Regions from separate parts of the Actinacidiphila sp. bgisy144 genome, predicted to be linked through region 3. Evidence: riboswitches for the same ligand, from Rfam matches in the RefSeq annotation. Region 3 holds a riboswitch; each other region holds the start of a gene.

Region 1 (7,761 bases), on a different contig from region 3:
GCCGCGCCGTCATCTCCTGGAGCGGCACGTTCAGCAGCTCCTCCTTGGAGGCGAAGTAGCGGAAGAAGGTGCGCCGCCCGATGTCGGCGGCCTCGCAGATGGCGGCCACGGTCACGTCGTCGTATCCGTGCTCGCCGAAGAGCCGGAAGGCGACCTCGATCGTCGCCGCGCGGTTGTCCGCGCGCTTGCGTTCGCGCATCCCGTCGATGTGCGCCTCCTCGGTGTACGGCCGTACGTCAACGATCCGATTGAATCCTATGCACGTTCGTGGCACCGTATGCCACATGGCACCGTGTGCCACAAATTCCGCGCGGGCCGCCGGACGGCCGCGCAGGCCAGGGCACGTCCAGAGCGAGGAGCAACCGTGGTGAAGAACTCGGAGCACGCCCCCGAGGCGTCGGAGGCGGCCGCCGACGGCGACGGCCGGGCCGGCTCGCGGCCCGGCTGGCAACCGGCCGAGATCGCCGCGCTCGCGGTGGTCTCGCTCGCCGGGCTGCTCGCCTCGCTCACCCAGTCGCTGCTGATCCCGGTGCTGCCGAAGATCACCACCGACCTGCACAGCACCACCGGCGACGTGCAGTGGCTGCTGACGTCCACGCTGCTGGTCGCGTCCGTCGCGGTGCCGGTGGCCGGCCGGCTCGGCGACCTGTACGGCAAGAAGGTCACGCTGATCGCGGCGGCGGCCGCGCTCTGCGTGGGCTCGCTGGTCTCCGCGCTGAGCGACGGCCTGGTGCCGATGATCGTCGGCCGCGCGATCGTGGGCGTCTCGATGGCCGTGATCCCGCTGGGCATCAGCCTGTTGAGCTCGATCCTGCCGCGCGAGCGGGCGTCGGCGGGGATCGCCCTGGTCAGCGCGATGCTCGGGATCGGCGGCGCGCTCGGGGTGCCGATGGCCGCGTGGATCGGCGAGCACGCCGACTACCACCTGCTCTTCTGGATCTGCGCGGCCGGCGGCGCGCTGTCGGTGCTCGGCACCTGGCTGCTGCTCAGCGAGCCGCCCGGGCGCTCCACCGGCCGGCTCGACCTGCCGGGCACCGTGGTGCTCGCCGGCGGCCTGGTCTGCCTGCTGCTGCCGCTGAGCCAGGCGTCCAGTTGGGGCTGGTCGTCGCCGACCACGATCGGCCTGCTGGTCGCCGCGGCGGTGCTGCTGGCCGGGTTCGTGGTCTGGGAACGCCGCGCGGCCTCGCCGCTGGTCGACGTCCGGGTCAACGCCGCGCCCGCGCTGCTGCTGACGAACGTCGCGTCCGTCTGCGTCGGCTTCGCGCTGTTCGCCACACTCATCGGCACCGCCTCCTACGTGGAGGCGCCGCGGGTGACCGGCTACGGCTTCGGCTCGTCCGTGGTGGTGGGCGGCCTGTGCCTGCTGCCCAGCGGCGTGGCGATGCTCATCCTGTCGCCGGCCTCGGCGGCGATCACCAACGCGGTCGGGCCGAAGATCACCCTGGCCATCGGCGCGACCATCGTGGCGGCCGGCTTCGTGGTGCGGATCGCGCTCACCGGCCACCTGTGGGAGATCATCCTCGGCACCAGCATCGCCGGGGCCGGCACCGGTATCGCGTACGCGGCCATGCCCGCGCTGATCAACCTCGCCGCGCCGCGCTCGGCCCTCGCGGCCGCCAACGGCCTCAACTCGCTCTTCCGCTCCGTCGGCAGCTCGCTGGCCAGCGCGGTCGGCGGCACCCTGTTCGCCTCGCAGGTGATCGTGCTGGGCGGCCAGGCCATACCCTCCCTGCACGCCTACCGGCTGCTCTTCGGGATCTGCGCGGGCGCGGCCCTGCTCGGCGCCCTGATCGCGCTGACGGTGCCCACCTCGCCGCAGGAGGAGGAAGCCGCGCAGGCGGAACCGGTACCGGCCTGACGTTCCCCGCCTGATGCTCCCCCGGCCGGGTGGAACACCCCGGCCGGGAGCGCCGGGACGGGAAAAGGGGCGGCCCGGCGGCACCCGCGCGATCTATGCTGGCGGGTGCAGCTGGTTCGCCCCTGCCCGCCAGGCAGGCGCGTCGCAAGAGGGAACCCGGTGGGAATCCGGGACTGCCCCGCAGCGGTGAGTGGGAACGACCGCCGTCAGACGCACTGGGTCCGCCTCGGACCTGGGAAGCGACGGCCAGTAGGTGTCTGCCCCCGGCAGGCGTGCCCGCGAGTCCGAAGACCTGCCCGTTGCCCGTACGCGACCGTTCGCGTGCGGAAGTCCCGGTGACCTCGTGGGCGGGTCGGCGTACATGGGCAGGCAGGTGGACGAGCGCGCGCCGTCGTCGGTGCGCCGGGTCCGTACCGGTCCGGTGTGCCGCCTTCGCACCCTCGTCCCGTCGCCGGGATGCCAGGGAGACATCTCGCGAAGGAGAGTTCCGTGTCAGCGAAGTCCGCAGCCGCGGCAGCACGGGCCACCGTGTACGGCTACCCCCGCCAGGGACAGCACCGGGAACTGAAGAAGGCCGTCGAGGGCTACTGGAAGGGCCAAGTCGGCGCCGACGCCCTCCGGCAGACCGCCGCCGGCCTGCGCCGCGCCAACTGGCGGCAGCTCGCCGGGGCCGGCCTCCACGAACTGCCCACCGGCGACTTCTCGTACTACGACCACGTGCTCGACACCAGCGTCATGGTCGGCGCCGTGCCCGAGCGGCACCGCGCGGCCGTCGCCGCCGACCGGCTCGACGGCTACTTCGCGATGGCCCGCGGCACCCAGGACACGGCGCCGCTGGAGATGACGAAGTGGTTCGACACCAACTACCACTACCTGGTGCCCGAGTTGGGTCCGGACACCGTCTTCCGCGCGGACTCCTCCCAGCAGGTCGGCGAGCTGCGCGAGGCCCTCGCGCTCGGGTACGACGCGCGGCCGGTGCTCGTCGGCCCCGTGACCTACCTGCTGCTCGCCAAGGCCGCGCCCGGCGCGCCGGCCGGGTTCGAGCCGCTGTCCCTGCTGGACCGGCTGCTGCCGGTGTACGCGGAGGTGCTCGCCGACCTGCGGGCCGCCGGCGCGGCGTGGGCGCAACTCGACGAGCCCGCCCTCGTGCAGGACCGCACGCCGGCCGAACTGGCCGCGGCCGAGCGCGCGTACCGGTCGCTGGGCGGCGCCGCCGACCGGCCGAAGCTGCTCGTCGCGTCCTACTTCGACCGGCTCGGCGAGGCGCTGCCGGTGCTGGCCGCGGCCCCCGTCGAGGGCCTGGCGCTGGACTTCACCGGCCCGGCCGCCGCCAACCTCGACCACCTCGCCGCCGTCGGCGGGCTGCCCGGCAAGCGCCTGGTCGCCGGTGTCGTCGACGGCCGCAACATCTGGATCAACGACCTCCAGCGGTCGCTGTCCACGCTCGGCACCCTCCTCGGCCTCGCCGACCGCGTCGACGTCGCCGCCTCCTGCTCGCTGCTGCACGTGCCGCTGGACACCGCGCTCGAACGGGACATCGACCCGCAGGTGCGGCGCTGGCTGGCCTTCGCGCGGCAGAAGGCCACCGAGGTCGCCACGCTCGCCAGGGGCCTGGCCGAGGGCACCGGCAGCATCGCGGGCGAACTCGCCGCCTGCCGCGCCGCCCTCGCCTCCCGCGCGGCCTCCCCGATCACCCGCGACCCCGCCGTACGCGCCCGGGCCGCGGCGGTCACCGACGCCGACGCCCACCGCGCCCAGCCGTACCCGGAGCGGGCCGCCGCCCAGCGGGCCCGCCTCGGGCTGCCGCTGCTGCCGACCACCACCATCGGCTCCTTCCCGCAGACCGCCGAGCTGCGTACCGCCCGCGCCGACCTGCGCGCCGGGCGGATCGACCCGGCCGGCTACGAGGAGCGGATCAGGGCCGAGATCGGCGAGGTGATCTCCTTCCAGGAGCGGACGGGCCTGGACGTGCTGGTGCACGGCGAGCCCGAGCGCAACGACATGGTCCAGTACTTTGCCGAGCAGCTCACCGGCTACCTCGCCACGCGGCACGGCTGGGTCCAGTCCTACGGCACCCGGTACGTGCGCCCGCCGATCCTGGCCGGGGACATCTCCCGGCCCGGGCCGATGACCGTGCGCTGGACCTCCTACGCGCAGTCGCTGACCTCGCGGCCGGTCAAGGGCATGCTCACCGGCCCGGTCACCATGCTCGCCTGGTCCTTCGTCCGCGACGACCAGCCGCCCGGCGACACCGCCCGGCAGGTCGCCCTCGCCCTGCGCGACGAGGTGGCCGACCTGGAGGGGGCCGGGACGGCGGTGATCCAGGTCGACGAGCCGGCGCTGCGCGAGACGCTGCCGCTGCGCGCGGCCGACCGCCCCGCCTACCTGGCCTGGGCGACCACGGCCTTCCGGCTCACCACCGCGGCGGCCGGCCCGTCCACCCAGATCCACACCCACATGTGCTACGCCGAGTTCGGGGACATCGTGCAGGCCATCGAGGACCTCGACGCCGACGTCATCAGCCTGGAGGCCGCCCGCTCCCACATGCAGGTCGCCACCGAACTCGCCGGCCGCGGCTACCCGCGGGAGGCGGGTCCGGGCGTCTACGACATCCACTCGCCGCGCGTACCGGACGCGCAGGAGGCGGCGGCCCTGCTGCGCAAGGGACTTGAGGCCATCCCGGCCGAGCGGCTGTGGGTCAACCCGGACTGCGGCCTGAAGACCCGCGGCTGGCCCGAGACCCGGGCGTCCCTGGCCCACCTGGTGGCGGCCGCCCGCACGGTCCGGGCGGAGCTGGCCGCGAACTGACCTGGCCCGGCCGCGGGTCGGGGGGCGAGGGCCCGCCGGTCCGCGGCCGGGCGCCGGGTCACGGCCGGGTGCGGCGCAGCAGGTAGGTGTCCATGATCCAGCCGTGCCGGGCGCGGGCCTGCGCCCGGACCTCCCGGATGCGGTCGGCGACCTCGGCGAGCGGGCCGGCGACCAGGATCTCGTCCGGGGTGCCGAGGTAGGCGCCCCAGTAGATCCAGACGCCGTCGCCCTCGACCTGGGTGAAGGACTCGTGGGCGTCGAGCATCACGACCACGTCGCTGTCCACGCCGCCCTCCTGTCCGGGGAAGATCTCCGGGAGGCGGCGCGCGGGGGTGATGTGGACGGGCCGGCCGACCTGGTTCAGGCCGATCCGGTGCCGGGCGGCCAGCGCGGAGACGCTGCTGATGCCGGGCACCACCTCGACGTCGAAGGCGACGGTGCCGCGGGCGGCGATCTCGTCGAGCATGCTGAGCGTGCCGTCGTAGAGCGCCGGGTCGCCCCAGACGAGGAAGGCGCCCGCCTGGCCGGGCGCCAACTCGTCGCGGATCAGCTGCTCGCAGGCGTCGGCGCGCTTGGTCCGCCAGTCGTGTACGGCGGCGGTGTACGCGCCGCGCCCGGCGGCCGCCCGGTCGCGCGGCGGGTCTTCCGTCTCCACGATCCGGTGCGGCCGATCGGAGTGCTCCTCGATCACGGCCCGCCGGAAGTCCGTCAGGGACGCCTTGACCGGCCCCTTCCCGATCAGGAAGAAGACGTCGGCGCGGCGGATGGCGCGCACCGCGCCAAGCGTCAGGTGGTCGGGGTCGCCGGCTCCGATGCCGATGACGAGGAGGTGGCGCTGCTCCGTGCTCATCTGCGGGCTATCCAGGTGGTCGGTGGAGAAACCGCTGGTCCGCGGCAACCGCGCGCCCGCCGGGGGCGCGCTGCACGAAGCGTACGCTGCGCCGCGCCGCGCCCGTCAGCGGGCCGTGGCGTCCCAGGCCGTGCCGGACACATCCCGCCTGCCCGGCGGGGCCCGGCACGCACGCTCCCCCTGCCTCCGGCGGGAGGCGCCCCCAGCGTTGCCGGTCGTCGGCGCGGCCCGCCGCGCTCTGTTCCCCAGCGCTTCGCCTGGGCTATCCCTTTCCTCCGCCGTGCGATCGGGGGGCCTCACGCCGGAGGCCACGGGGGATGGTGCGTGCCGGGCCCCCGCCCGTGGGGCGGGACGAGACTACGGGTCAGGCACGGTCCGGCCGCCCGTCACCGCCCGGCCGGGGTCTTCTCGCCGGCCTCGATCGGCACCGGCAGGTGGTTCTCGGCCGGCGGCAGCGGGCAGGTGGCCAGGTCGGTGTAGGCGCAGGGGAGGTTGGCGGCCCGGTTGAAGTCGATCAGGACGGTGCCGTCGGCGTCGGGCGCGGCCAGCGACAGGGAGCGGTTGGCGGCGTAGGTGGTGACCCCGGAGGTGGCGTCGGTGAACAGCACCAGCAGGCTGCCGGGGGTGCGGCCGTTGAACGCGGTGAGCCGGTGGGTGGTGCCGTCGAGCTCGAACTCGACCTCGCCGGGGGCGTCGTAGACGTGCTGGAGGCCCTCGACGGCGGCGCCGACGGTCGTCGGGCGCGGGGCGTCGAACGGCAGGTAGCGGCCGGTGCGGGCCCAGCGCGGGTCGGGGGCGTAGGCGGGGGTGCCGGTGAAGTCGCGCAGCAGGGCGTTGTCGGGGTGGCGGGGGCGGAGGATGTCGTGGCCGCCGCGCTTGGCGATCTCGATGACGGCGTCCCCGGCGGTGGGGAAGAGCCCGTCGCGTTCGGCGATCACGCCGAACGCGTGGCGGCCGCGCAGGACCTGGCCGTCGAGGGTCAGCTCCTCGCCGTCGGCGAGGTCGACCACCACGCCGTCCTCGGTGGCCGACCAGGCGCCGGGCGCGTCGGGGAAGCGGGTGGGCGTGGCGTCGAGCCAGCGCAGGCTGGTGACGGCGAGGAAGCCGTGCGGGTCGGCGAGGACCCGTTCGTGCGCGGTGTGCCACTCCTCCCACTGGCGGGTGAAGGTCTCCTGCGCGGTCGCTTCGGCTTGTACGGTCATGGCGCTCCGTTCGGGGGTCGGGCGGGCCCGGGCGAGCCGGGCCGGGGTCGGTTCAGCGGTGGTCGGAGTTCTCGCGGTCGGCGGCCTGTTCGAGGCGGCGGAACCGGCTGGAGTGGAAGACGAGCGGCGTGACCGCGTGGTCGGCGTCCAGCGCGTGCACCCGCAGCAGCACGATGTCGTGGTCGCCGGCCCGGACCAGCTGCTCGACGGAGCAGTCGAACCAGGCGCTGCCGCGGTCCAGCAGCACCGCGCCGTCGGCGGTGGCGTGCCAGTCCAGCCCGGCGAACCGGTCGGCGCCGCGGGCGGCGAGCTGCGCGCAGTCGCGTTCCTGGTCGGCGCCGAGCACGGTGACGCCGAGCCGGGCGCGGCCGGCCAGCGCCGGCCACGTGGTGGAGGTGTGCGCCACGCACACCGACAGCAGCGGCGGGTCGAGGGAGACGGAGGTGAAGGAGTTGGCCGCCATGCCGGTGGGCACCCCGTCGACCAGCGCGGCTATCGCGGTCACGCCGGTGGGGAACGCGCCGAACACCCGGCGCAGTTCGGTGGCGGAGAGCGCCTCCTCCCCGGTGGGCAGCCGGCGCTGCGGCCGGTCGGGGTGCGGCGGCCGGGCGGCGGTGTCGTCGCGGTGCGCGGGGTCGTCGAGGTGGACGGGGTCGTCGCGGTGGACGGCGGCGGGCGGGCGGGCCGACTGGCAGGCGCCGCGCCCGTCGTGCCGCTCGTCCCTGCGCTGCGCCCTGGTCGTCGTCATCGTCGCGTCCACTCCTCGGCCAGCAGCTGGTACGAGCGGACCCGGTCCGCGTGATCGTGGGTGATGGTGGTGATCAGCAGTTCGTCGGCGCCGGTGGCGTCTCGCAGCGTCTCCAGCTGGTCGGCGACCTGCCGCGCCGTCCCGACGAACTGCGTCTCGACCCGGTCGGCGACCAGGTCCCGGTCCTCGTCGCTCCAGGCGAGGGCGCGGGCCTGCTCGGGGGTGGGGAAGCGGATGGCGCCCGCGCCGGTGCGGATGCTGCGCACCCACGGGCCGTAGCCGGTGGCCAGCTCCC
Region 2 (7,761 bases), on a different contig from region 3:
ACCGACTACCGCGACAGCGTCCCGCGGTTCGTCGCGGAGTTCGGCTGGCAGGCCCCGCCCGCCTACGCCACGGTGCGCCGCGCCATCGGCGACACACCGCTCACCCCGGACTCGCCCGGCATGCTCCACCACCAGAAGGCCGCCGACGGCAACGGCAAACTCGCCCGCGGCCTGGCCCGGCACTTCCCCGTCCCGGCCGACTTCGACACCTGGCACTACCTCACCCAGGTCAACCAGGCACGTGCCGTGGCCACCGGTGTCGAGCACTGGCGCGCGCACTGGCCGCGCTGCGCCGGCACCGTCGTCTGGCAGCTCAACGACTGCTGGCCGGTGACGTCCTGGGCCGCCATCGACGGCGACGGGCGGCCCAAGCCGCTCTACCACGAGCTGAAGCGGCTGTACGCGGACCGGCTGCTGACCTTCCAGGAGCGCGCGGGGGACAGCGGGGGCAGCGGGGACGGCGCTCTGGTGCTGGCCGTGGTCAACCAGGCGGCGCGGGCCTGGTCCGGCAGCGTGCTGCTGCGCCGGGTCACCGTCGAGGGCGAAGTGCTCGCGGAGGTCCGGCTGCCCTTCACCGCGGCCGCCCGCACCGTCGCCGACCTGCCGGTGCCGCCGCGGCTGCGGCCGGCGGCGGGCAGCACCGCGCAACTGCTCACCGCGGACGCCGAGCCGAACGCCGAGCGGGGCGGCGACACGGACACCGAGCCGGGGGCGGCGCGCGCGTACTGGTTCCCCGCCCGGGACAAGGACTTCGCCTACCCGCGCCCGCAGTGGGACCTCTCGTTGACCGTCCGCGACCAGGACACCGGCGGCTCCGACACCGCCGTGCCCGCCGTCGAGATCACCGTCACCGCCCGCACCCTGCTGCGCGACCTGCTCCTCCAGGCCGACCGGCTCGGCCCGGCCGCGCACACCGACCGCGGCCTGACCACGCTGCTGCCCGGCGAGCACGCCACCTTCACCGTGCACGGCTGGCCCGACCCCACCGCCGAGGCCGCGGCCGCCGCCCTGCACACCGTCAACGCCGCGGTCGTACGGTAGGTTGTCCGGCACGGCGCCGCGGACCGGGTCCGGCCGCAGCGCGCCCCGCGACGAGCCGAGGAGGTGGGACCGATCAACCGCCGCAGGACACCACGCTCGCTCCCACCGCACGGCCGCGCCCGCTGACGTCGACACCCCCGCGCGACGGCACGGCCCCAGGGAGCGACACGCTTCCCGAAAGGCACCGCCACCCATGTCCGAACCCCACGTCGCGCCCCGCCCCGGCACCGGCAGCCGCCCCGGCTGGCCGCACCCGGCCGACACCGCCGCCGAACTGCGCGCCGCCGGCTGCGTCTTCGCCGAGGAGGAGGCGGGCCTGCTGACCGAGGCCGCCGCCACCCCGCAGGAGCTGGCCGCGATGGTGGCGCGCCGCGCGGGCGGCCTGCCCCTGGAACACGTCGTCGGCTGGGCCGGGTTCGCCGGCCTGCGGATCGAGGTCGGCCCCGGGGTGTTCGTGCCGCGCCGCCGCACCGAGTTCCTGCTCGCCCGCGCCGCCGCCCTGCTGCGCCCCGGCGCGGTCGTGCTGGACCTGTGCTGCGGGTCCGGGGCGGTCGGCGCCGCACTCGCCGCGGCCGCGCCCGGCGTCGAACTCCACGCCGCCGACCTCGACCCCGCCGCCGTGCGCTACGCCCGCCGCAATCTGGCGGCCGCCCGCGGCCAGGTCCACCAGGGCGACCTGTTCGCGCCCCTGCCGCCCACCCTGCGCGGCCGGGTGGACATCCTCACCGCCAACGTCCCCTACGTGCCCACCGGCGACATCCCGCTGCTGCCCGCCGAGGCCCGCGACCACGAGGCACCGCTCGCCCTCGACGGCGGCGCCGACGGCCTGGACCTGCTGCGCCGCGTCGCCCGCGACGCCGCCACCTGGCTCGCGCCGGGCGGCACCCTGCTCTCCGAGGCCAGCCGGGCCCAGGTCCCCGCCGCCCTGCGCGCCCTGCGCGCCGGCGGCCTGACCGCGGCCACCGCCCACGACCCCGACCTGGAGGCCACCGTGCTGCTGGCCACCCGCCCGCACCCCGGGCCCGCCCCGCACCGGTCACCGCGGGAGCGGCCCTGAGCGGCGGGCCCTACTCCGGGCCGGCGTCGGCGGTGCGCAGGCCGGTGGACCACTTCTCCTCGATGTTGCCGTACTTCCAGACGGCCAGGGCCACGGCCCAGGTGAGGAAGAACAGGCCGACGATGACGTAGCCCACAATGTTGAGGTCCAGCCCGCCGATCCAGTCCCAGAAGGAGCCGTGCAGACCGGCCTTGTCGGAGATCAGGCCGAGCAGTTCGACGGTGCCGATGATCAGGGCGACCGCGACGGACAGGCCGGTGATGGTGAGGTTGTAGTAGACCTTGCGGACCGGCTTGGAGAACGCCCACTCGTACGCGAAGTTCATGAACGAGCCGTCGATGGTGTCCAGCAGGCACATGCCGGCGGCGAAGAGGATCGGCAGGCACAGGATCGCGTACCAGGGCAGGCCCGAGGCGGCGCCGGAGCCGGCCAGCACCAGCAGCGCGATCTCCGTGGCGGTGTCGAAGCCGAGGCCGAAGAGCAGGCCGATCGGGTACATCTGCCACGGCTTGCTCACGGACTTCATCAGCCGGCCCAGCAGGCGGTTCATCAGACCGCGGTTGTTGAGCTGGTCCTCCAGCGCCGCCTCGTCGAACTCGCCGTGCCGCATCCGCCGGAAGACCTTCCAGATGCCGCCCAGGATCAGCAGGTTGACCAGCGCGATCGCGTACAGGAACGTGCCCGAGACGGTGGTGCCGATCCAGCCGGTGACGTCGTGCAGCCCGGAGTTGTCGTGCGCCACCGGGTCGGCGAGCGACCTGATGCCCAGGGAGAGCAGGAAGGACAGCCCGAAGACGATCGAGGAGTGGCCGAGCGAGAACCAGAAGCCGACCGACAGCGGCCGCTTGCCCTCGCCCATCAGCTTGCGGGTGGTGTTGTCGATCGCGGCGATGTGGTCGGCGTCGAAGGCGTGCCGCATCCCGAGCGTGTAGGCGGTGACGCCGATGCCGACCCCGAAGACGCCGGTGCCCGTCCGGTAGTGGTGCGGGGCGACGATCACCGCGAGCGTGAACCAGCCGATGACGTGCAGCGCCACGATGAAGCCGGCCATACCGCCCAGCCGGGTCCACTCGGCACGCGACATCGACGCCGATATCCGCTGGAGGCGGGACCCCGCGGCGGGGCGGGTCTGGATGATGGAGGTCAACGTTGCGTCCTTTGCGACCGGGGGCGGGACACCTCGATGCGACACATTACTTGTTGCAAGTTGCTCGCAACAAGACCGGGTCCTCATGCCCGCAACGCTTTGACCTGCTTCATCCCGGGCGCACCGGCACACGGGAGAGCGCACAGTCGCCGCACAGCGCCCCGGCGTGCCCCGGCGCGGCCCGGTAGATCAGGCAGCAGCTGCGCCGCCGGAAGGCGCCGTGGCCCCCGCCGGCGTCCGCCGGGGTGAGGTGCCCGGCGCCGCGCAGCGGGCCGCCGGCCAGCAGCAGCCCGGTCAGCGCGCGGGCCCGCGCGGCGGCCTCCGGGCGGGCCGCGGCGACCATGCGGGCGGCGCCGGCGAGCGCGGACGCGGTGTTGCCCCGCAGGACGTGCGGGGAGACGCGGGAATCCGCGCAGGCCGCGGTCAGTTCGCGGACCGGGCCGGAGAGGACCGCCGCCGCGAACGCGTCCGCAACCCCACCAGTCTCCGCGGGCCCGGTCTCCGCCGGGGCGGGCGGGTCCGCCGCGCGGCCGGGCAGCCCCGGCAGGGCCAGCGGGTAGGGGCCGCCGAGCGCGGGCTGCCAGCGCAGGTCGGACAGCCGTACGGCGCCGGGCACGTGCCCGTACAGCACGGCCAGCGCCAGGTAGGGGGAGAGCAGCCGGGCCACCAGGCCCAGGTGGGTCACGGACGCGGCCACCCGCTCCTCGACCGCGTCCGGCTGCTGCCCGCCGCCCGCGGCCAGCACCCCGCGTACGGCGGCCACGCGGGCGGCCAGTACGCCGCTGCCGTCTGCCAGCTCGGCCATCGACCGCCAGCCGGAGCCGCCGCCGGCCGCGTCGGCCGCCGCAGCGCTCTCGACCGCGAAGAACGGCCCCAGCTCCGCCAGGGCCGCTCTCGTCTCATCGCCGTGCACGGCGCCACCCTGCCGCGGCAGGGTGAGGTGGCGCGCCGAGGCGCCCCCTCACGCCTCCACCGGGCCGACCCGGGGCGCCCGCGCGGCGCGGCCGGTCGGCGAGGCGCTCAGCACCCGCTCCGAAAGCGGCCCGAAGACCAGCGCGATCGCCGACCACAGCAGCAGCTGCGCGGCCACCGAGTACAAGCGGAACCGGAACAGCACGTCCGCAGGGAAGCCCGGGTAGACGATCCGCCCCGCCGGGTCGGTCAGCGGCTGAGGTGTCTCCGTGGCGTGGTCGCCGTACTGCTCGCGGTTGGCGGCCAGGTGTCCCAGCGCGGGCAGCAGGCCGATCACGACGCAGATGGCGGCCACGAAGGCCGCACCGGCCAGCAGCGTGGCGTTCCACGTGCCGAACCGCCCCTGGAGCCGCCGCCCCAGCCACACCGCCAGCGCGAGCAGCGTGATCGAGCAGACCACCATGACCAGGTAGAGCCCGGTGCGGGCCTTGATGGTGTCCTCGTGCCCGATCGCGGGCGGGTTCGCCGGGTACTTCACGAACGGCACCAGGTAGAAGCCGAGGAAGCCGCCGCCGGCCACCAGCAGCGCCAGCGTGCGCGGCCGGACGCCGCCGACCCGCCCCAGGCACACCGTGTAGACCACCGCGAAGAGGGCGCCCATCGCGGCACCGAAGAGGACCAGGCCCACGCCCATGCCGACATCGGCCTGGACGGTGCGGCTGAACAGGTCGGGGCCGTCCGGCGAGACCGGCAGGCCCGCGGCCTTGTCTAGGGCGCTTTGCGCCGCGTCCCGGCCGCTCTCGTAGCTGATCGCCCGGTTGATCTGCGGTTCGGCGAAGATCCGTGCGAAGACGAACGCGAGCAGCCCGCCGATCGCGCCGGCGAGCACGCCGCGCAGTACGAGTCGTTTCTCCATGTCGAGTTGTCCGCCTGCCTGTTGTCGTCAGTGGCAGGGGAAGCCGAGGAAGTGCCGCGCGTCGTGCACGAACTCGTGGATGTGCATGTCCCGGCCGAAGACGGACACCGCGCCCTGGTCGACGCCGATGAAGTAGTAGGCGGCCAGCGCCAGGAGCGCGCTGCCGACCAGCCAGAGCACCGCCTTGGAGACGGGCAGGACGACCGGCGTGGCCTCGGTCGACGAAGGGGTGGACACAGAACTCACGGGTGGGGCCTCCTTCGGGGATACAGCGTCCCTCGGTTCGAGTGGGGCGGCGTGACGGCGGAGTATCTGACTCCCGGACGCCCCCAGAGGCGACCGGTACACAGTGGCGCGACCGTGCCGGAGTTCCACCGGCTTCCTCACACCATCACGAACGACCAGCGTACGGGCGGGCGAACCGGCACGTCAACGCATGTCACCTGCTTCCCGCCACACCGCGCGGGGGCCGCCGCGCCGCCGGAGGCGGCATCAACTCCCCGACCAGCGCCGCCACTTGATCCACCTCGATGAGGAAGCCGTCATGCCCGTACGGCGAGCGGATCGTCCGCGTCCGGTCCGCGCCCGGGATGCCCGCCGCCAACTCCTCCTGCTGCGCGGTCGGGTAGAGCCGGTCGGAGTCGACCCCGGCCACCAGCGCGGGCGCCGTGACCCGCCGCAGCGCCGCCGCGGTGCCGCCCCGCCCGCGCCCCACGTCATGGGCGTTCATCGCCTCGGTGAGCACCACATAGCTGCCCGCGTCGAACCGGCGCACCAGCTTGTCCGCGTGGTGGTCGAGATACGACTCCACCGCGTACCGGCCGCCGTGCCAGGGCAGTTCACCGCGCTGCGGGTCCCGGCCGAAGCGCGCCCGCAGTTCCGGCTCGCTGCGGTACGTCAGGTGCGCCAGCCGGCGGGCCTGGCCGAGACCGGCGTGCGGGCCGCCGCCCGGCCCGGCGCCGTGGTAGTCGCCGCCGCGCCAGGCCGGGTCGGCCCGGATCGCCCGCAGCTGCACCGACGCCCAGCCGATCTGCTCGGCACTGGCCGCCGCCGGGCAGGCGAGCAGCAGCAGCGCGCCGACCCGCTCCGGGCGGCCGGCCGCCCACTCCAGCGCCCGCATGCCGCCCATCGACCCGCCGACCACCAGCGCCCACCGGTCGATGCCCAGCGCGTCCGCCAGGCCCGCCTCGGCCGCGACCTGGTCGCGCTGGGTCAGGAACGGGAAGGCGCCGCCCCACGGCCGCCCGTCCGGCCGGGCGGTGGCCGGGCCGGTGCTGCCCTGGCAGCCGCCCAGCACGTTGGGCGTCACCACGAAGAAGCGGTCGGTGTCCAGCGCCCGGCCCGGCCCGACCAGCGCGTCCCACCAGCCGGCCGTGGGATGGCCGGGCCCGGCAGGGCCGGCGACGTGGCTGTCCCCGGTCAGCGCGTGCAGCACCAGGACCGCGTTCGAGGCGTCGGGCGCGAGGCGGCCCCACGTCTCGTACGCCAGCCGCACCTCCGGCAGTTCGCCGCCCGCCTCCAGCGCGAGCGGCCCCGGGGCGCGGTGCCAGCGCCGCCGCCCGGGCGGGTCCCCCGGCCGCCACGCCCCGGAGGCGGGCGGCGGGAGGACCCCGCCGGCGGGTTCCGGGGCGGCGCCGGCGGGCGATCCGGCGCCGGGGACCGGCGGCGTGCCGGGCACGGTCAGGACGCGCCCTTGGCCGCGCGGAACCCTGCTTCCAGGTCCGCCTTGAGGTCCGCGACGTTCTCGATGCCGACCGACAGCCGCACCAGGCCGGGCGTCGCACCGGTCTGCGCGAGCTGCGCCTCGTCGAGCTGGCTGTGCGTGGTGGAGGCCGGGTGGATGATCAGGCTGCGCACGTCGCCGATGTTCGCCAGGTGGCTGAAGAGCCGCACCGCGTCCACGAACCGCCGGCCGGCCTGTGCGCCGTCGCGCAGTTCGAAGGCGAGCACCGCGCCCGCACCGCGCGGCAGGTAGCGCTGCCCGGCCTCGTACCAGGGGCTGGAGGGCAGGCCCGGGTAGTGCACCGCCGCGACCTCGTCGCGGGCCTGGAGCCACTCCGCGAGCTCCTGCGCGTTAGAGGAGTGCCGCTCCAGCCGCAGGGACAGCGTCTCGACACCCTGGAGCAGCAGGAACGCCGAGTGCGGCGACAGCGCCGGGCCGAGGTCGCGCAGCAGCTGCACCCGCAGCTTGACCGCATAGGCGCCGGGGCCGAGCGCCGGCCAGTACTGGAGGCCGTGGTAGCTCGGGTCGGGCGCGGAGAAGTCCGGGAAGCGGTCGGCGTGCGCCCCGAAGTCGAAGCTCCCGCCGTCCACGACCACACCGGCGATGGTGGTGCCGTGGCCGCCGAGGAACTTCGTCGCCGAGTGCACCACCACGTCCGCGCCGTGCCGCAGCGGCTGGAGCAGGAAGGGCGTCGGCACCGTGTTGTCCACGATCAGCGGCACCCCCTCGGCGTGCGCCGCGTCCGCCACGGCCTGGACGTCCAGCACGTTGCCGCGCGGGTTGCCCAGCGTCTCGGCGAAGAACGCCTTGGTGTTCGGCCGCACCGCCGCCCGCCACGCGGCGGTGTCGTCCGGGTCGACGAAGGACACCTCGACGCCGAACCGCGGCAGGGTGTGCTTGAAGAGGTTGTACGTCCCGCCGTACAGCGACGAGCCGGCCACCACGTGGTCGCCGGCGCCCGCCAG
Region 3 (7,761 bases):
CTCGAAGCGCCGCCCGGCCGCCGCGGCCACCTGCCGCAGGAACGCCCGCCGGAAGCCGTCGCTCTCCAGCGACCCGTGCCAGTGGGTGCCCCACACCGCGCCGACCCGGCAGCCGTCGAGGAACGGCTCGTCACCGCCGCGCACTTCGGCCACCCCGTGGTGGATCTCGTAGCCGCGCACCTGCTCGCCGTACTGCGTGCCCTCGGGGCGGGCGAGGGTCTTCTCCCGGGCGAAGCGGACCCGTACCGGCAGCAGGCCCAGCGCCCGGACCGTACCGGCCTTCGACTCCACCTCGTCGTCGATGCGCTCGGCCAGCAGTTGGAAGCCGCCGCAGATGCCCAGCACCGGGCGGCCCTGCGCCGCGCGCTGCCGTACCGCGTCGGCCAGGCCGCGCGCGTGCAGCCACTCCAGCGCGCGGACGGTGCCGCGGGTGCCGGGCAGCACCACCAGGTCGGCGTCGGCCAGTTCGTCCGGGCGGTCCACGAACCGCACCACCACACCGGGTTCGGCGGCCAGCGCGTCGAGGTCGGTGAAGTTCGACATCAGCGGCACCGCGGCCACCGCGACCCGCAGCACCTCCTCGCCGTGGGGCGCCTCGACCGCGGACTCGCGCACCGCGCCGCGCAGCGACACCCGCAGCCCGTCCTCCTCGTCGATGCCCAGGCCGTGCGCGAAGGGCAGCACCCCGAAGGTGGGGCGGCCGGTGAGGCCGCGCAGCATGTCCAGGCCCGGCCTGAGCAGCGAGACGTCACCGCGGAACTTGTTCACCAGGTAGCCCGCGACGAGTTGCTGGTCCTCCTGCGCGAGCAGCGCCGTCGTGCCGTAGAAGGACGCGAAGACGCCGCCGCGGTCGATGTCGCCCACCACGACCACCGGCAGCCGCGCGCTCCTGGCCACCGCCATGTTGACGATGTCGGTACGGCGCAGGTTGATCTCCGCGGGGCTGCCCGCGCCCTCGCAGACCACCGCGTCGTGCGTACGGCCCAGCTCCTGGAGGCAGTCCACCACGGTGCCGAGCAACTCCGCCTGCTTGCCGCCGTGGTAGCCGCGCGCGCTCAGCTCGCCGACCGGCCTGCCCAGCACCACCACCTGGCTGCGCTGCTCGCCGCCCGGCTTGAGCAGCACCGGGTTCATCAGCGCCGACGGCTCCACCCCGGCCGCCTGCGCCTGCATCGCCTGCGCCCGGCCGATCTCGGCGCCCTCCCGGGTCACGTACGAGTTGAGCGACATGTTCTGGCCCTTGAACGGCGCCACCCGCAGGCCCTGCCGGGTCAGCCACCGGCAGATCCCCGCGGTCACCACGCTCTTGCCGGTGTCCGAACCGGTCCCGGCGACCATCAGCCCCTTCACCGCGCACCCCTCGTGCCGGTCCGGCCGCGGGCCGCCGACAGCAGCACCGACGCGCCCAGCGCGAGCGCGCCGACCCGGCGGGACAGCCGCACCGCGCGCCCGATGTCGGCCGGCCGCGGCGGCCGGAACCCCGCGCCCAGCACCGGCCGGTGCTCGACCCGCCCCCCGTACGCCAGGGTGCCGCCCAGTCGCACCCGCAGCGCCCCCGCGAACGCGGCCTCGACCGGCCCGGCGTTGGGCGAGGGGTGCCGCGGCCCGTCCCGGCGCGCGGTGGCCAGCGCGCTGCCCGGATACGGCCCGGCCAGCGCGGCGAGCAGGGCGGTCAGCCGCGCGCCGGGGTAGCCGGCCGCGTCGTCCAGCCGGGCGGCCGCCCACCCGAAGCGCAGGTGCCGCGGGGAGCGGTGGCCGACCATCGCGTCCAGCGTGTTGGCGGCACGGAAGCCGACCAGCCCGGGCACCCCCGCGAGCCCGCCCCACACCAGGGCGCCGACCACCGCGTCCGAGGTGTTCTCCGCGACCGACTCCACCACCGCCCGCGCCAGCGCGTCGGCGTCCAGCGCGGCCGGGTCCCGCCCGCACAGGTGCGGCAGCCGGTCCCGGGCGGCGGCCAGGTCGCCGGCCTGAAGCGCCGCGCCGATCGTGCGGGCCTCCCGGGCGAGCGAAGTGCCGCCCAGCACCGACCAGGTGGCCGCCGCGGCCAGCGCCGCGCCCAGCAGCGGGCGGCGCCGGGCCGCCCGCTCGGCGACGGCGGCCGCGGCCACCGCGCCGCCCACGCACAGCGCCGCGTACGCGCTGCCGGCGCCCCGGTCGTCGCGCCACATCCGCTGCTCCAGGGCGCCGGCGGCCCGCCCGAACCCGGCCACCGGGTGGCCGCGGCGCGGGTCGCCGATCAGGAGGTCGCCGAGGAAGCCGAGTGCGGCGCCGTACGCGTAGGCACGGTGGCGGCCGCTCATGCCGCGGATATCCGGGTACCGGCGGCCGCCAGGGCGGGTGCCGCCTGCGTGCAGGGCATGGCGAAGTCCTCACTCAGGGTCCGCGCCCTGGCTCGACGTGACCGGCGGTGAGAGTCTCCTGGCTCCCGGATCAACGCACTCCCGGGCCTTCCCGCCGGCGTGCGCCGGCCGTGGCCTCCAGCTTCGGGAGTGCACTCCCCGGTGACAGTGGCGGGACCGCGTCGGATTCGCACCGACTTCCTCTCCTGCCGCCGCATTGCTCCCGGCAGTTCACCACGCCCGGAGAAACCCCGTCAACCGGGCCTGCCTGCGGCTTTGCGGCCCCGCGCCGGCAGGTGGGCGCGCGGCCGGCTCAGAGGGAGGCGTGCTCGGGAAGCAGCTCCTGGATGCCGATGCGGTGGTAGAACTCCGCGCGGATGCGGTCGCTGACCGCGGACACGACCTCGCTGCCGTCGCGGCTGGGATCGATGTGGGTGCGGAACGGCCGCTCGCCCTGCGGCAGTCCGACCACCCGGACGATCTCGTCCGCGACCTCGTCCACGGTCCGCCCCGCGGGGAAGAGGTCGGTGAGCGCCTGCGCCATGGAGTCGCGCACCGCGCCGTACGCCTCGTCGTACGCGGTGTCCCGTACGGTGTCGGCCGGCCGGGCCGCGTGGGCGAAGTGGTTGGTGCCCGACGGGTAGGCGCCCGGCACCACGATGACGGTGTCGATGCCGAACCGGACCAGCTCGGCGGCGTAGCTCTCGGCCAGTGCGTCCATGCCCGCCTTCGCCGCGAAGTACGGGGCGAGGAACGGCGGGTGGCCGCCGCGGGTGGAGGACGACCCCACCCACACCAGCAGCCCCTCGCCCTGGCGGCGCAGGTGCGGCAGCGCGGCGCGGTTGACGCGCTGGGTGGACAGGACGTTGGCGTCGTAGAGCGCGGCGAGCTGTTCGGGGGTGAACGCCTCGGCCGGGCCCAGCGCCATGTGGCCGGCGTTGTGGACGACCACGTCCAGCCGGCCCTGCTCGGCGGTGACCTGCTCGATCGCCGCGTCGACTGACGCCTGGTCCTGCACGTCCATCTCGATGCCGCGCACGTCCACGCCCTCCGCCTCTGCGTACGCGGCGAGTTCGGCCACGCGGGGGGCGTTGCGGTCGGCGGTGGCGCGCATGCCCGCGTAGACGGTGTGCCCGGCCCCGGCCAGGAAGCGGGCGGCGAGGTTGCCGATGCCGCTGGAGGCGCCGGTGACGACGATGACCTTCGGACCGGTGCGGTGTGTCGTGGCTGGTGTCATGGCTGTTCCTGCCTCCTAGATGATTCCGCCGTTGGCGCGGACGGTCTGGCCGTTGACCCAGTGGCCGGCGGGGCCGGCCAGGAAGGCGGCCACCTCGGCGATGTCCTCGGGGGTGCCCAGGCGCTCCAGCGGGGGCTGGGCCGCGAGGCGGTCGACGGTCTCCTGGTCCTTGCCGGCCATGAACAGCGGTGTGGCGGTGGGCCCGGGGGCGATCGCGTTGACGGTGATGTCCCGGCCGCGCAGCTCGCAGGCGAGGATCAGGGTCAGCGCCTCGACGGCGCCCTTGCTGGCGGTGTAGGCCCCGTAGCCGGGGAACTGGAGCCCCACGACGGAGGTCGAGAGGTTCACGATGGCCCCGCCCGCGCGCAGCCGGCGGGCGGCCTGCTGGTCGACCACGAAGCTGCCGCGGATGTTGGTGCGGTGCACCGCGTCCAGCTCCGCGAGGTCCAGGTCGACGATCGGCTTCAGCCGCATCACGCCGGCGGTGTGCACGACGGCGTCCAGACCGCCGAAGGCGGCCTCCACGGTATCGAAGGCGGCGGCCATGGCGTGCTCGTCGGCGACGTCGCCGCCGACGGTGACGGCCCGGCCCCCGGCGCCCGTGATCTCCGCGGCGAGCGCCTCGGCGGCGGCCTTGTTGCCGGCGTAGTGGATGCCCAGGGCGTACCCGTCGCGGGCGAGCCGCCGGACGACGGCCCGGCCGATGCCACCGGACCCACCGGTGACCAGGGCGACGCGGACAGGGGTGGCGCTGGTGGACATGGCGTCCTCCTTGTTTTCGTCGATACGATCTGACGAGATCAACGATAACACAGATGGGGATCGATGATTCGGTCAGAGTGTTATCGGCGAAAACAGGAGAGGGGCCCGCGGGCGCCGGCATGCGAACAGCCCGCCGCCGGGACCCAGGTGGCGGGTCCCGGCGGCGGGCCGGGTGACGGCGGAGGGAGGGTGCGCTCAGCTGGCTATGAGGTGGATGCCGTAGGCGACGGCGGCGGCGCAGGCGGCGAAGCACAGGTAGGCGCCGGTGCGCGTCAGGAGCGCGGTGCCCTGGGCGGACGAGGGGCGGGAGAGCCCGACGATGCCGAGCGTGAAGACCCCGACGAGGCCGACGGTGGACAGCAGTGTGACCGCGAGGACCGTGCCGAGCGCGTGCCAGTCGATGCTCATGGCGTGCCCTTTCAGACCGTGGTGGGAGCGGAGGCGGGAGGCGGGACGGGGGAGGCCGCCGGAACGGCGGGCCCGGGGGCGGGTTGCGGCTCGGCCGCGGGCTCGGACGCGCTGTCGACCACGGTGACCGGGACGACGTGGACCGCGGGGGTGAGGTGGACGGCCGGTGCGGCCGGGACCGGGATCGTGGCCGGGACGGGGGCCTCGGCGGCCGCGGCGTCGTTGACGTTCGCGTGCGTGACCGGCTTGCGGCGGGCCGCCGTACGGACCACCGCGCACACCGCGAGGCCGATCACGCCGACCGTGGTGACCCCCCAGGTCCCGCGGTCGGCGAGGTAGGCCGCGGCGCCGGCGACCAGCCCGGCCGCGGGAAGGGTGAGCGCCCACGCGGCGACCATGCGCCCGGCGGTGCCCCAGTGGACCACCGCCCCGCGCCGCCCGAGCCCGGCCCCGAGTACCGACCCGGAGCAGACCTGCGTCGTCGACAGCGCGAACCCCAGGTGCGAGGACGCCAGGATCGTCGCCGCGGCGCCGGTCTGCGCCGCGAACCCCTGCTGCGGCTGGATGTCGGTGATGCCGCGGCCGACGGTCCTGATGATCCGCCAGCCGCCGATGTACGTGCCCAGCGCGATCGCGGTGCCGGCCGCGCAGATGACCCACAGCGGCGGGTCGGACCCGGGCGCGAGCGAACCGCCGGCGATGAGCGTGAGGGTGATGACGCCCATCGTCTTCTGCGCGTCATTGGTGCCGTGCGCGAGGGACACCAGCCCGGCGGAGGCGATCTGCCCGACCCGGTAGCCGCGCGAGGTGGCCGCCGGATCGGCGGCGCGGCCGAGCCGGTAGGTGAGCCGGGTGGCGAGCATCGAGGCGAGGCCGGCCACCACGGGCGCGGCCACTGCCGGAATGATCACTTTCATGACGACCGCGTCCCCGTGCACGCCGTGCGCGCCGACCGAGACGAGGGTGGCGCCGATCAGTCCGCCGAAGAGCGCGTGCGAGGAGCTGGAGGGGAGCCCGGCCAGCCAGGTCACCAGGTTCCACACGATCGCGCCGACCAGTGCAGCGAAGATCATCGCGGGTCTGATGCCGGCCGACTCGTCGATGATCCCGCCGGAGATCGTCTTGGCGACCTCCACCGACAGGAAGGCGCCGACCAGGTTGAGTACGGCTGACATGCCCACCGCGACGCGGGGTCCGAGGGCCCCCGTCGAGATGGTGGTCGCCATGGCGTTGGCGGTGTCGTGGAAGCCGTTGGTGAAGTCGAAGACGAGAGCGGTGGCGATCACGAGTCCGATCAGGAGCGTGATGTGTTCCATGGGCCCAGCAATCGTTCGGTCGGGCAGTGGCGAGGTGAACGTACGGAGCATTGATGAACGGAAGGTGAACTCGCGGCAGACTCGGGGTGCTGACATGAATCATCGGTGAACGCGGGGGGATCGGGAAGGGGTGCGGAGCGGTCGGGAGCGGTCGGCGCGACGCCCTGGCGCACTCCTGCGTGATCCCGCGGACCGGTGAAGCGAGCTGTAATCCGTGCTCTTTGGTGGTCGGTCCGCCCGTGGCACCCTCGAACCGGTATCAGCGGCACCAACGGCAGCAAGGGGTTCCCGTGCACGACGCAGCACAGCAGACCTGGTCCGACGTGGTCGACGCGGCCCGCCGCACCGTCGCGGACGGCCTCGTGGTCGGCACCTCCGGCAACGTCTCCGCCCTCGTCGGCGACGACCTCGTCCTGGTCACCCCCACCGGCGTGCCCTACCACCGGCTCGGGCCCGGCGACCTCGTCGGCGTCGACCTCGCCAGCGGGCGGCAGGTGCGCGGCGAGCTCAGACCGACCAGCGAACTCCCGCTCCACCTCGCCGTCTACCGCGGCACCCCCGCGCGGGCGGTCGTCCACACCCACGCACCGCACGCCACCGCCGTCTCCACGCTCGTCGCCGAGCTGCCCGCCATCCACTACATGGCCGCGGAGCTCGGCGGACCCGTCCGCGTCGCCGACTACGCCCTCTACGGCACCCCCGAACTCGCCGACGCCGTCCTCCACGCCCTCCGCGGCGACCGCACCGCCTGCCTCATGCGCAACCACGGGATGATCAGTCTCGGCGACACCCTCGACCGCGCCTACGACCGCGGCGCCCAGCTCGAATGGATGTGCCGCGTCTGGCTCACCGCGACCTCCACGGGCTCCACTCCCACGACCCTCACCCCCACGGAACTCGAAGCCGCGGGAACCAAGTTCCGTGGTTACGGCCAACCCTGACCCCCCGGGTGCCCCCGTCCCCCCGTGCCGGGACCTTCCGGCCCGTGGGTGGCTTGTCGCGCCGTTCCCCGCGCCCCTGAGCACGCCCGGGTACCCCGTGGTGCGGGCCCGCCCGGGGGTGCCCCTGTCCGACGGCTCCCGGACCTTGCGGTGAGTGGGTGGCTTGTCGCGCAGTTCCCCGCGCCCCTGGGTAGCTACCTGGTCCTACCGGAGTGACCTGACCCGGTGCAGGAGGGACGTCGGCTTGCTCCGGAAGGACCAGAAGCATTTCCAGGGGCGCGGGGAACTGCGCGACCAGCCACTTCCCGGCCGCAAGGTCCGGGAACCTCCGGACAGAGCAGACGGTGCGGAGCCCCGCCACGGAAGACCAGAAGCATTTCCAGGGGCGCGGGGAACTGCGCGACAAGCTACCCACGGGCCGGAAGGTCCCGGCACCCCCGTGGGAGGGGGCACACGTCGGGTGCGGTGGCGCCCGCCCGGAGGGGGTAGCAGAGTGAGGGTGATGCGCTTTCGACACGCGGTGGCCGTGGCGGCCACGACAGTGGTGAGTGCCGGCGCGGCCGCATTGGCGGCGGGCCGGTACGGATCGAGGTTCGCCCTGAACCCGGGGGTGGCGGGCCCGCCACCGGGCGGGGCGGTGACGGTGCACAGCGTGACGCCGCACGAGGTCGTGCTGACCCGCACCACGGAGTCGGGCCGCCCGGGGGTGTACGGCCTGAGCGGCCCGGGCGTGCACGCGACGGTGGGCCGGGTGC
Region 4 (7,761 bases), on a different contig from region 3:
TGCGGCGAGCGCCGGGTGCAGCACCACCTTCGTGAAGCCCTCCACCCGCTGGTCGAACTTCTCGTACGCCATCGGCGCCTGCTCCAGCGGGAGTTCGTGGCTGACCACGAAGCTGGGGCGGGCCCGGCCGGCGGTGATCAGGTCGCGCAGCTGGCGGTTGTACCGCTTGACGTTGCACTGGCCGGTGCCCATCCGCTGCCCCTTCTCGAACATCTTGCCGATCGAGACGAGCAGTTGGCCGTGCCGGGCGTGCTCGTCGGGCCCGCCGGGGTCGGACGGCACGTAGAGGCCGGGGATGCCGAGCCGCCCGGTCGGGCGGACCGTCTCCACCAGCGCGTTGAGCACGGTCGCGGGCTCCTCGTGGCCGCCCTCGTGGCCCTGGGCCTGGTAGCCGACCGCGTCGATGCCCTTGTCGGTGCCCTCGCCGCCGGTGAGGTCCCGGATCTGCTCGGCCGCGTCGCCCTTGGTGAAGTCGATCGGGACCGCCCCGATCTCCTCGGCCTTCGCCAGCCGCTCCGGCACCCGGTCGACGACGAACACCTTGGCGGCGCCGCGCAGCAGCGCGGAGTACGCGGCCATCAGCCCGACCGGCCCGGCGCCGTAGACCGCGACGGACTCGCCGGGGGAGACCTCGGCCAGTTCGCAGCCGTGGTAGCCGGTCGGGAAGATGTCGGCGAGCAGCACGAAGTCCGTCTCGAACTGCTCGCCCGGGGGGAGCTTCAGGCAGTTGAAGTCGGCGAACGGCACCCGCAGGTGCTCGGCCTGACCGCCGGCGTACGGGCCCATGGCCACGTAGCCGTACGCGCCGCCGGCGAACCCCGGGTTCACCGTGAGGCAGAAGCCGGTGTTGCCGGCCAGGCAGTTCTTGCAGAAGCCGCAGGCGACGTTGAACGGCATGACCACGCGGTCCCCGACCCGCAGGGACGTGACACCGTCGCCGGTCTCCTCGACGATGCCCAGGTTCTCGTGGCCGAAGACGATGCCGGCCTCGGCCGCGGTGCGGCCCTCGTACATGTGCAGGTCCGACCCGCAGATCGCGGAGGACGTCACACGGACCACCACGTCGTTGGGGTGCTGGATGCCGGGGGTGTCGACATCGGCGACCGCGACGGAGAAAGGTTCCTGATAGACGACAGCCTTCATTTTCACCACCTCCGTGGTCCTTCCAGCCAACACCCGCCCCGGCCACATCTCAAACGGAGCCCCGCGCCCCCACCGCCACCCGTGCTCCGCACCTGGTGGGGGCCATGGGGGTGTAAAGGGGGAGCCAGGAAGCGGGGGCGGGGCGTCAGGGGGGCGTCAAGGGCGGCGGCGGGCGGGGGTGGGGGAACTAGCGTCGGGGCCATGGGACGTGGGGAGTGCTCCGGGGCGGAGCCACGGCTGCGGGCTCGGGTGCGGGCTCGGCTGCGGGTGCGGATACGGGCTCGGCGGCAGGGCGGGCCCGCGGTGGCGTGCGACCGGGCGTGGGCCGGGCGGCTGTGGAGCGCGTACGGCGCGGCCGCGGCGGTGCTGGCCGTGGCGCTGGTGACCGACGCGTGGAACGGCCGGCTGAGCGTGCCGCGGCTGGCGGTGTGCGGGGCGCTCGCGCTGGTGCTGTTCGCGATCCTGCTGCCGGCCAGGACCACCGCGGGGGACGGCTGGCTGGACGTGCGCGGGCTGCTGCGCCGGCGGCGGGTGCACACCGACCACCTGGTCTCGGCGCGGTTCCTGGGGGAGATCGACCGCCGGGTGGTGCTGCGCGACGCGTTCGGCGGGCGGGCGTCGGTGGAGGTGCGGGTGCTGGTGGCGAACCCGTTCCTGTGGCACGAACTCGACCGCGGTGCCCGCCGCGCGCACGCCGCCGGGCTGCTGCCGGACCGGTGCGCACTGCGCGAGCTGGCGGAGTCGATCGACGCGGCCGGGGCGCGCGAGCTGCTGACGTCCGCGGGCATGCGCTGAGGCAGGGGCGAACGGGCCCGGCCGTCAGAGGGTGCGGATGGGGGCGCCCGCGCGCCACGCCTCGATGTCCTCCACGGCGTCGGCGTAGAAGATCCGGTAGGTGGTGTCGGTGACGTAGCCCATGTGCGGGGAGAGCAGGGTGCGGGGCGCGGTGCGCAGCCAGTGGCCGTCGGGCAGCGGCTCGGTGTCGTAGACGTCGAGGCCGACGCCGGCCGGGCGGCCGGCGGCCAGGGCGCGGCGCAGCGCGTCCTCGTCGATCAGCCCGAAGCGCGAGGTGTTCACGAGGTAGGCGTCGGGGCGCATGGCGCCGAGTTCGGCGGCGCCGACGATCCCGCGGGTGGCGTCGGCGAGCACCATGTGCACGGTGGCGACCTTCGCGGTGGCGAACAGCTCGTCCTTGCCGACCGCCCGGGCGCCGCCGGCCGCCGCCCGCTCCGCGGTGAGGTGCGGGCTCCAGGCCACCACGTCCATGCCGAACGCGGCGCCCACCGCGGCGACCCGCGCGCCGAGCCGCCCCATGCCGACGACGCCCAGCACCTCGCCCGCCAGGTCCGGTGCGACCCGCCGCTGCCAGCCGCCGGCCCGGATCGCGGCGTCGTCGTCGGCGACCTGCCGGACCAGGCCGAGGATCATCGCCCAGGTCAGCTCGGCGGTGCCGGTCGGGTGCGAGCGGGTGCCGCAGACCAGCACGCCGAACTCGGCCGCCGCGGCGAGGTCGATGGCCGCGTTGCGCATGCCGGTGGTGACCAGCAGCCGCAGCCGGGGCAGCCGCCGCAGGACCTCGCGGGGGAAGGCGGTGCGCTCGCGCATCGCCACCACCACGTCGAACGGCTCGAGGGCGGCGACGAGCGCGTCGCGGTCGGCCAGGTGCCGGGGGAAGAAGACCGGCTCGGCCCCGGGCAGCCGCCCGGACCAGTCGGCCAGCGACTCGGCGACCTGCTGGTAGTCGTCCAGTACGGCGACGCGCATCGGCGGTTCTCCTCCTGGTCGGGGGCCCGGCCCCGGCTCGGGGTGCCCGGCTTCTGCTGGTCGGATGTCGGTTCCTGCTGGTCGGGTGCCCGGCTCGGGCGATCCTACGGCCGCGCCGGGCTCACTCCTCGCCCTCCCCGGCGTCGCCGCCTTCGAGGTCGCCCTCGGTGTCCAGGAAGACCTGGCGCAGCTCGGCGAGCACCTCGGGGTCGGGCTCGGCCCACATGCCGCGGGACTCGGCCTCCAGCAGGCGTTCGGCGATGCCGTGCAGCGCCCAGGGGTTGGCGTCCTGGAGGAAGGCCCGGTTGGCGGGGTCGAGGACGTACGCCTCGGTGATCCTGTCGTACATCCAGTCGGCGACGACACCGGTGGTCGCGTCGTACCCGAAGAGGTAGTCGACGGTCGCGGCGAGTTCGAAGGCGCCCTTGTAGCCGTGCCGGCGCATCGCCTCGATCCAGCGCGGGTTGACCACGCGGGCGCGGAAGACCCGGGAGGTCTCCTCGACGAGGGTGCGGGTGCGGACGGTCTCGGGGCGGGTCGAGTCGCCGATGTACGCCTCGGGGGCGGTGCCGCGCAGCGCCCGTACCGCGGCGACCATGCCGCCGTGGTACTGGAAGTAGTCGTCGGAGTCGGCGATGTCGTGCTCGCGGGTGTCGGTGTTCTTCGCGGCGACGGCGATCCGGCGGTAGGCGGTCTCCATCTCGCCGCGCGCCGGGCGGCCGTCGAGCCCGCGGCCGTAGGCGTAGCCGCCCCAGACGGTGTAGACCTCGGCGAGGTCGGCGTCGGTGCGCCAGTCGCGGGAGTCGATCAGCTGGAGCAGCCCGGCGCCGTACGTGCCCGGCCGGGAGCCGAAGATGCGGGTGGTGGCGCGGCGCTCGTCGCCGTGCTCGGCGAGGTCGGCGCGGGTGTGGGCGCGTACGTGGTTGCGGTCGTCGGGCTCGTCGAGGGAGGCGGCCAGCCGCACCGCGTCGTCGAGCAGGGCCACGGTGTGCGGGAACGCGTCGCGGAAGAAGCCGGAGATGCGCAGGGTGACGTCGATCCGGGGGCGGCCCAGCTCGTCCAGCGGCACCGGCTCCAGGCCGGTGACGCGGCGGGAGGCGTCGTCCCAGACCGGTCGGATGCCGAGCAGGGCCAGCGCCTCGGCGATGTCGTCGCCCGCGGTGCGCATCGCGGAGGTGCCCCACAGTGACAGGCCCACCGACGCCGGCCAGTCGCCGTTGTCGGTGCGGTAGCGGGTCAGCAGCGACTCGGCGAGCGCCTGCCCGGTCTCCCAGGCGAGCCGGGAGGGCACCGCCTTGGGGTCGACGGAGTAGAAGTTGCGGCCGGTGGGCAGCACGTTGACCAGGCCGCGCAGCGGCGAGCCGGACGGCCCGGCGGGCACGAAGCCGCCGGCCAGCGCGTGCACGGTGCGGTCGATCTCGTCGGTGGTCGCGGTGAGCCGGGGGACCACCTCGCGGGCGGCGAACTCCAGGACGGCGGCGACCTGTTCGCCGCTGCCGGCGGTGACGGCGGGCACGGCGGCCGGGTCCCAGCCGGCGTCCTCCATCGCCTGGACCAGGGCGCGGGCGCGCTCCTCGATGGCGTCGGCGGCGGTGCGGGTGGCGGCGGACTCGTCCAGGCCCAGCGCCTCGCGCAGCCCGGGCAGGGCCGCGGTGCCGCCCCAGATCTGCCGGGCGCGCAGGATCGCCAGCACCAGGTTGACCCGGTCGGTACCGGCCGGGGCCTGGCCGAGGACGTGCAGGCCGTCGCGGATCTGGGCGTCCTTGATCTCGCAGAGCCAGCCGTCGACGTGCAGCAGGAAGTCGTCGAAGCCCTCGTCGTCGGGGCGGTCGGCCAGGCCCAGGTCGTGGTCGAGGCGGGCGGCCTGGATGAGGGTCCAGATCTGGGCGCGGATCGCCGGGAGCTTCGCCGGGTCCATGGCCGCGATCTGGGCGTGCTCGTCCATCAGCTGCTCGAGGCGGGCGATGTCGCCGTAGGAGTCGGCGCGGGCCATCGGCGGCACGAGGTGGTCGACGAGGGTGGCGTGGGCGCGGCGCTTGGCCTGGGTGCCTTCGCCCGGGTCGTTGACCAGGAACGGGTAGACCAGCGGCAGGTCGCCCAGGACCGCGTCCGGGCCGCAGGCCGCCGACAGGCCGGCGTTCTTGCCGGGCAGCCACTCCAGGTTGCCGTGCTTGCCGAGGTGGATCATCGCGTCGGCGCCGAAGCCGCCGTCCGCGGCGGGGGCGGCGATCCAGTGGTACGCGGCCAGGTAGTGGTGGGAGGGCGGCAGGTCGGGGTCGTGGTAGATCGCGATCGGGTTCTCGCCGAAGCCGCGCGGCGGCTGGATGAGGACCAGCAGGTTCCCGTGGCGGAGGGCGGCGAGCACGATGTCGCCCTCGGGGTTGCGGCTGCGGTCGACGAACAGCTCGCCGGGCGGCGGGCCCCAGTGCTCCTCGACCGCGTCGCGCAGTTCCCGCGGCAGGGTGGCGTACCAGCGGCGGTAGTCGGCGGCGGGGACCCGGACGGGGTTGCGGGCCAACTGCTCCTCGGTGAGCCAGTCCTGGTCGTGGCCGCCGGCGTCGATGAGGGCGCGGATGAGGGCGTCGCCGGGGTGGAGGGGGGAGCCGTCGGAAGGGGTGACGTCGGAGGGACCGCCGTCGGACGGCGCGTCGAGGCCGGGGACGGGGTCGGGCCCGAAGTCGTAGCCCTCCTCGCGCAGGCGGCGCAGCAGGGCCATCGCGCTGGCGGGGGTGTCGAGGCCGACCGCGTTGCCGATGCGGGAGTGCTTGGTGGGGTACGCGGACAGCACCAGGGCCAGGCGCTTGTCGGCGGCGGGTATGTGCCGCAGCCGGGCGTGCCGTACGGCGATGCCGGCCACGCGGGCGGCGCGCTCGGGGTCGGCGACGTAGGCGGGCAGGCCGTCAGCGTCGACCTCCTTGAACGAGAACGGGACGGTGATCAGCCGCCCGTCGAACTCGGGCACCGCGATCTGGGTGGCCGCGTCGAGCGGGGAGACGCCCTCGTCGTTGGCCAGCCACGCGGCGCGCGAGCCGGTCAGGCACAGCGCCTGGAGCACGGGGACGTCCAGGCCGGTGAGCGCGCCCGCGTCCCACGCGTCGTCGTCGCCGCCCGCGGACGCGTCGGCGGGGCGGGTGCCGCCGGCGGCGAGCACGGTGGTGACGATCGCGTCGGCGGCGGACAGTTCGGCGACGAGTCCGGGCTCGGGGGTGCGCAGGGAGGCGACGAAGTACGGCAGCGCCCGGGCCCCGGCCGCCTCGATCGCGTCGCACAGGGCGCCGACGAACGCGGTGTTCCCGCTCATGTGGTGGGCGCGGTAGTAGAGCACGGCGACGGCGGGGGCGTCCGCGGGCGCCGCGGCGGCCGTACGCTCCAGCGGGCCCCAGGAGGGCGCGGGCGCGGGCGGTTCGAAGCCGTGGCCGGTGAGCAGCACCGTGTCGGACAGGAAGCGGGCGAGCTGCTCCAGGTTGGCCGGGCCGCCGTGCGCCAGGTACGCGTGGGCCTCGGCCGCGAGGCCCACCGGCACCGTGGACGCCGCCATCAGCTGGGCGTCCGGCGCCTGTTCGCCGCTGAGCACCACCACGGGCAGGGACGTCGCCAGCAGCGCGTCCAGCCCCTCCTGCCACGCCCGCAGTCCGCCCAGCAGGCGTACGACGACCAGGCCGACGCCCTCCAGCAGCTCCGGCAGCAGCGCCACGTCCACCCGCGTCGGGTTCGCGAACCGGTACGCCACCGGTCCCCCGGCCGCCCGAGCGCTGAGCAGGTCCGTGTCCGACGTGCTCAGCAGCAGCACCCGTTCGGGATGCGGCCCGCCGAGCCCCTGCTCACCGGCGGGCGAAGGCGCTTCGGCCGGGGGCAGTTCCTCGGCACCCCGCACCGGGGCGGTGGTGCTGGAGTCGGCGGAACGGGGCAACTCGGATGATCCGGTCACAACGAAAACCCTTCCTCGGGGTGTCCGCGCCCCGGGTGGTGTCGGACGGCGGGAGTTCCTGGCTCGCTCGACCGCCGGAGGCACCGGTGGCCAAGTTCACAGTGGCGGGACCGCGCCGGATTCGCACCGGGCTTCCTCCCCTGTCGCCGTCTGCGGCAATGGCGAACCGGAAGGTCCGCACGGGGAGCATAGTAAGCGCCGTAGGCATTCGGCAGATGACCCGATTTGTGGCACGGTCGGTATGCTCGCCGCCATGTCCACCGCCCCCGACCAGCCCGTCCAGCCGCCGCGGCCGGCCGCCGACGCATGCCCGGCGGACGTCAACGCGGCGGTAGGGGAAGGCGCCCGGGCCCCGCGCGGCCGGGCGGACGCCTGCCCGGGGGCCCTTCGGCTGCACACCGCCGACGACGGCGCGCTGGCCAGGGTCCGCGTCCCGGGCGGTGTGCTCGGCGCGGCGCAGGCCGAACGGCTGGGCGAGGCGGCCCGGCGGTTCGGCGACGGTGATGTCCATCTCACTTCGCGCGGCAACGTCCAACTGCGCGGCCTGGCCGCGGGCTGCGGGGCGGAGCTGGCCCAACTGCTGGGCGCGGCCGGGCTGCTGCCGTCGGCGGCGCACGAGCGGGTACGGAACGTCGTGGCGTCGCCGCTGTCGGGCCTGGACGGACAGGGGCACCTGGACGTCGGGGGCTGGCTGCGGGAGCTGGACGGGCTGCTGTGCGGGAGCGCGGCGGCCGCGGCGCTGTCCGGGCGGTTCCTCTTCGCGCTGGACGACGGGCGCGGCGACGTCGCGGCCCTGGGACCCGACGTGACGCTGCGCGCGGCGCCGGACGGCACGGCGCTGCTGCGGATCGGCCGCAACGCGGCCCTCCGCCTTCCCGCCGCCGACGCGCCCCGGGCCGCACTGCTCGCCGCGGAGGGCTTCCTCG

The links. A riboswitch is a leader RNA that binds a small molecule or an ion and turns the genes downstream of it on or off. The one in region 3 is predicted to bind cobalamin.
Region 1: another riboswitch for cobalamin. It lies ahead of metE (5-methyltetrahydropteroyltriglutamate--homocysteine S-methyltransferase); the one in region 3 lies ahead of AC3EVP_RS13150 (cobalamin biosynthesis protein).
Region 2: another riboswitch for cobalamin. It lies ahead of AC3EVP_RS16275 (CbtB domain-containing protein); the one in region 3 lies ahead of AC3EVP_RS13150 (cobalamin biosynthesis protein).
Region 4: another riboswitch for cobalamin. It lies ahead of cobN (cobaltochelatase subunit CobN); the one in region 3 lies ahead of AC3EVP_RS13150 (cobalamin biosynthesis protein).

The regions. Positions count from the first base shown of each region.
Region 1 covers NZ_JBYIRM010000044.1:10,034-17,794, forward strand. Annotated here, with positions in the region: gene AC3EVP_RS33510 (TetR family transcriptional regulator) at 1-199, opposite strand, end outside; gene AC3EVP_RS33515 (MFS transporter) at 365-1,858, shown strand; cobalamin riboswitch at 1,954-2,172, shown strand; gene metE (5-methyltetrahydropteroyltriglutamate--homocysteine S-methyltransferase) at 2,348-4,666, shown strand; gene cobF (precorrin-6A synthase (deacetylating)) at 4,725-5,516, opposite strand; gene AC3EVP_RS33530 (DUF1684 domain-containing protein) at 5,903-6,718, opposite strand; gene AC3EVP_RS33535 (flavin reductase family protein) at 6,771-7,466, opposite strand; gene AC3EVP_RS33540 (LLM class flavin-dependent oxidoreductase) at 7,463-7,761, opposite strand, start outside.
Region 2 covers NZ_JBYIRM010000012.1:114,565-122,325, reverse strand. Annotated here, with positions in the region: gene AC3EVP_RS16300 (glycoside hydrolase family 2 protein) at 1-1,041, shown strand, start outside; gene AC3EVP_RS16295 (putative protein N(5)-glutamine methyltransferase) at 1,235-2,098, shown strand; gene nicT (Nickel transporter NicT) at 2,109-3,182, opposite strand; gene AC3EVP_RS16285 ((2Fe-2S)-binding protein) at 3,355-4,158, opposite strand; gene AC3EVP_RS16280 (CbtA family protein) at 4,207-5,073, opposite strand; gene AC3EVP_RS16275 (CbtB domain-containing protein) at 5,101-5,319, opposite strand; cobalamin riboswitch at 5,359-5,514, opposite strand; gene metX (homoserine O-acetyltransferase MetX) at 5,513-6,751, opposite strand; gene AC3EVP_RS16265 (bifunctional o-acetylhomoserine/o-acetylserine sulfhydrylase) at 6,754-7,761, opposite strand, start outside.
Region 3 covers NZ_JBYIRM010000009.1:45,808-53,568, reverse strand. Annotated here, with positions in the region: gene AC3EVP_RS13155 (cobyric acid synthase) at 1-1,338, opposite strand, end outside; gene AC3EVP_RS13150 (cobalamin biosynthesis protein) at 1,347-2,303, opposite strand; cobalamin riboswitch at 2,415-2,546, opposite strand; gene AC3EVP_RS13145 (SDR family oxidoreductase) at 2,656-3,579, opposite strand; gene AC3EVP_RS13140 (SDR family oxidoreductase) at 3,595-4,341, opposite strand; gene AC3EVP_RS13135 (hypothetical protein) at 4,537-4,749, opposite strand; gene AC3EVP_RS13130 (inorganic phosphate transporter) at 4,761-6,065, opposite strand; gene AC3EVP_RS13125 (class II aldolase/adducin family protein) at 6,356-7,006, shown strand; gene AC3EVP_RS13120 (alpha/beta hydrolase) at 7,509-7,761, shown strand, end outside.
Region 4 covers NZ_JBYIRM010000005.1:191,818-199,578, reverse strand. Annotated here, with positions in the region: gene AC3EVP_RS08190 (glutathione-independent formaldehyde dehydrogenase) at 1-1,143, opposite strand, end outside; gene AC3EVP_RS08185 (hypothetical protein) at 1,345-1,938, shown strand; gene AC3EVP_RS08180 (D-2-hydroxyacid dehydrogenase family protein) at 1,963-2,907, opposite strand; gene cobN (cobaltochelatase subunit CobN) at 3,029-6,697, opposite strand; cobalamin riboswitch at 6,882-7,004, opposite strand; gene AC3EVP_RS08170 (hypothetical protein) at 7,089-7,761, shown strand, end outside.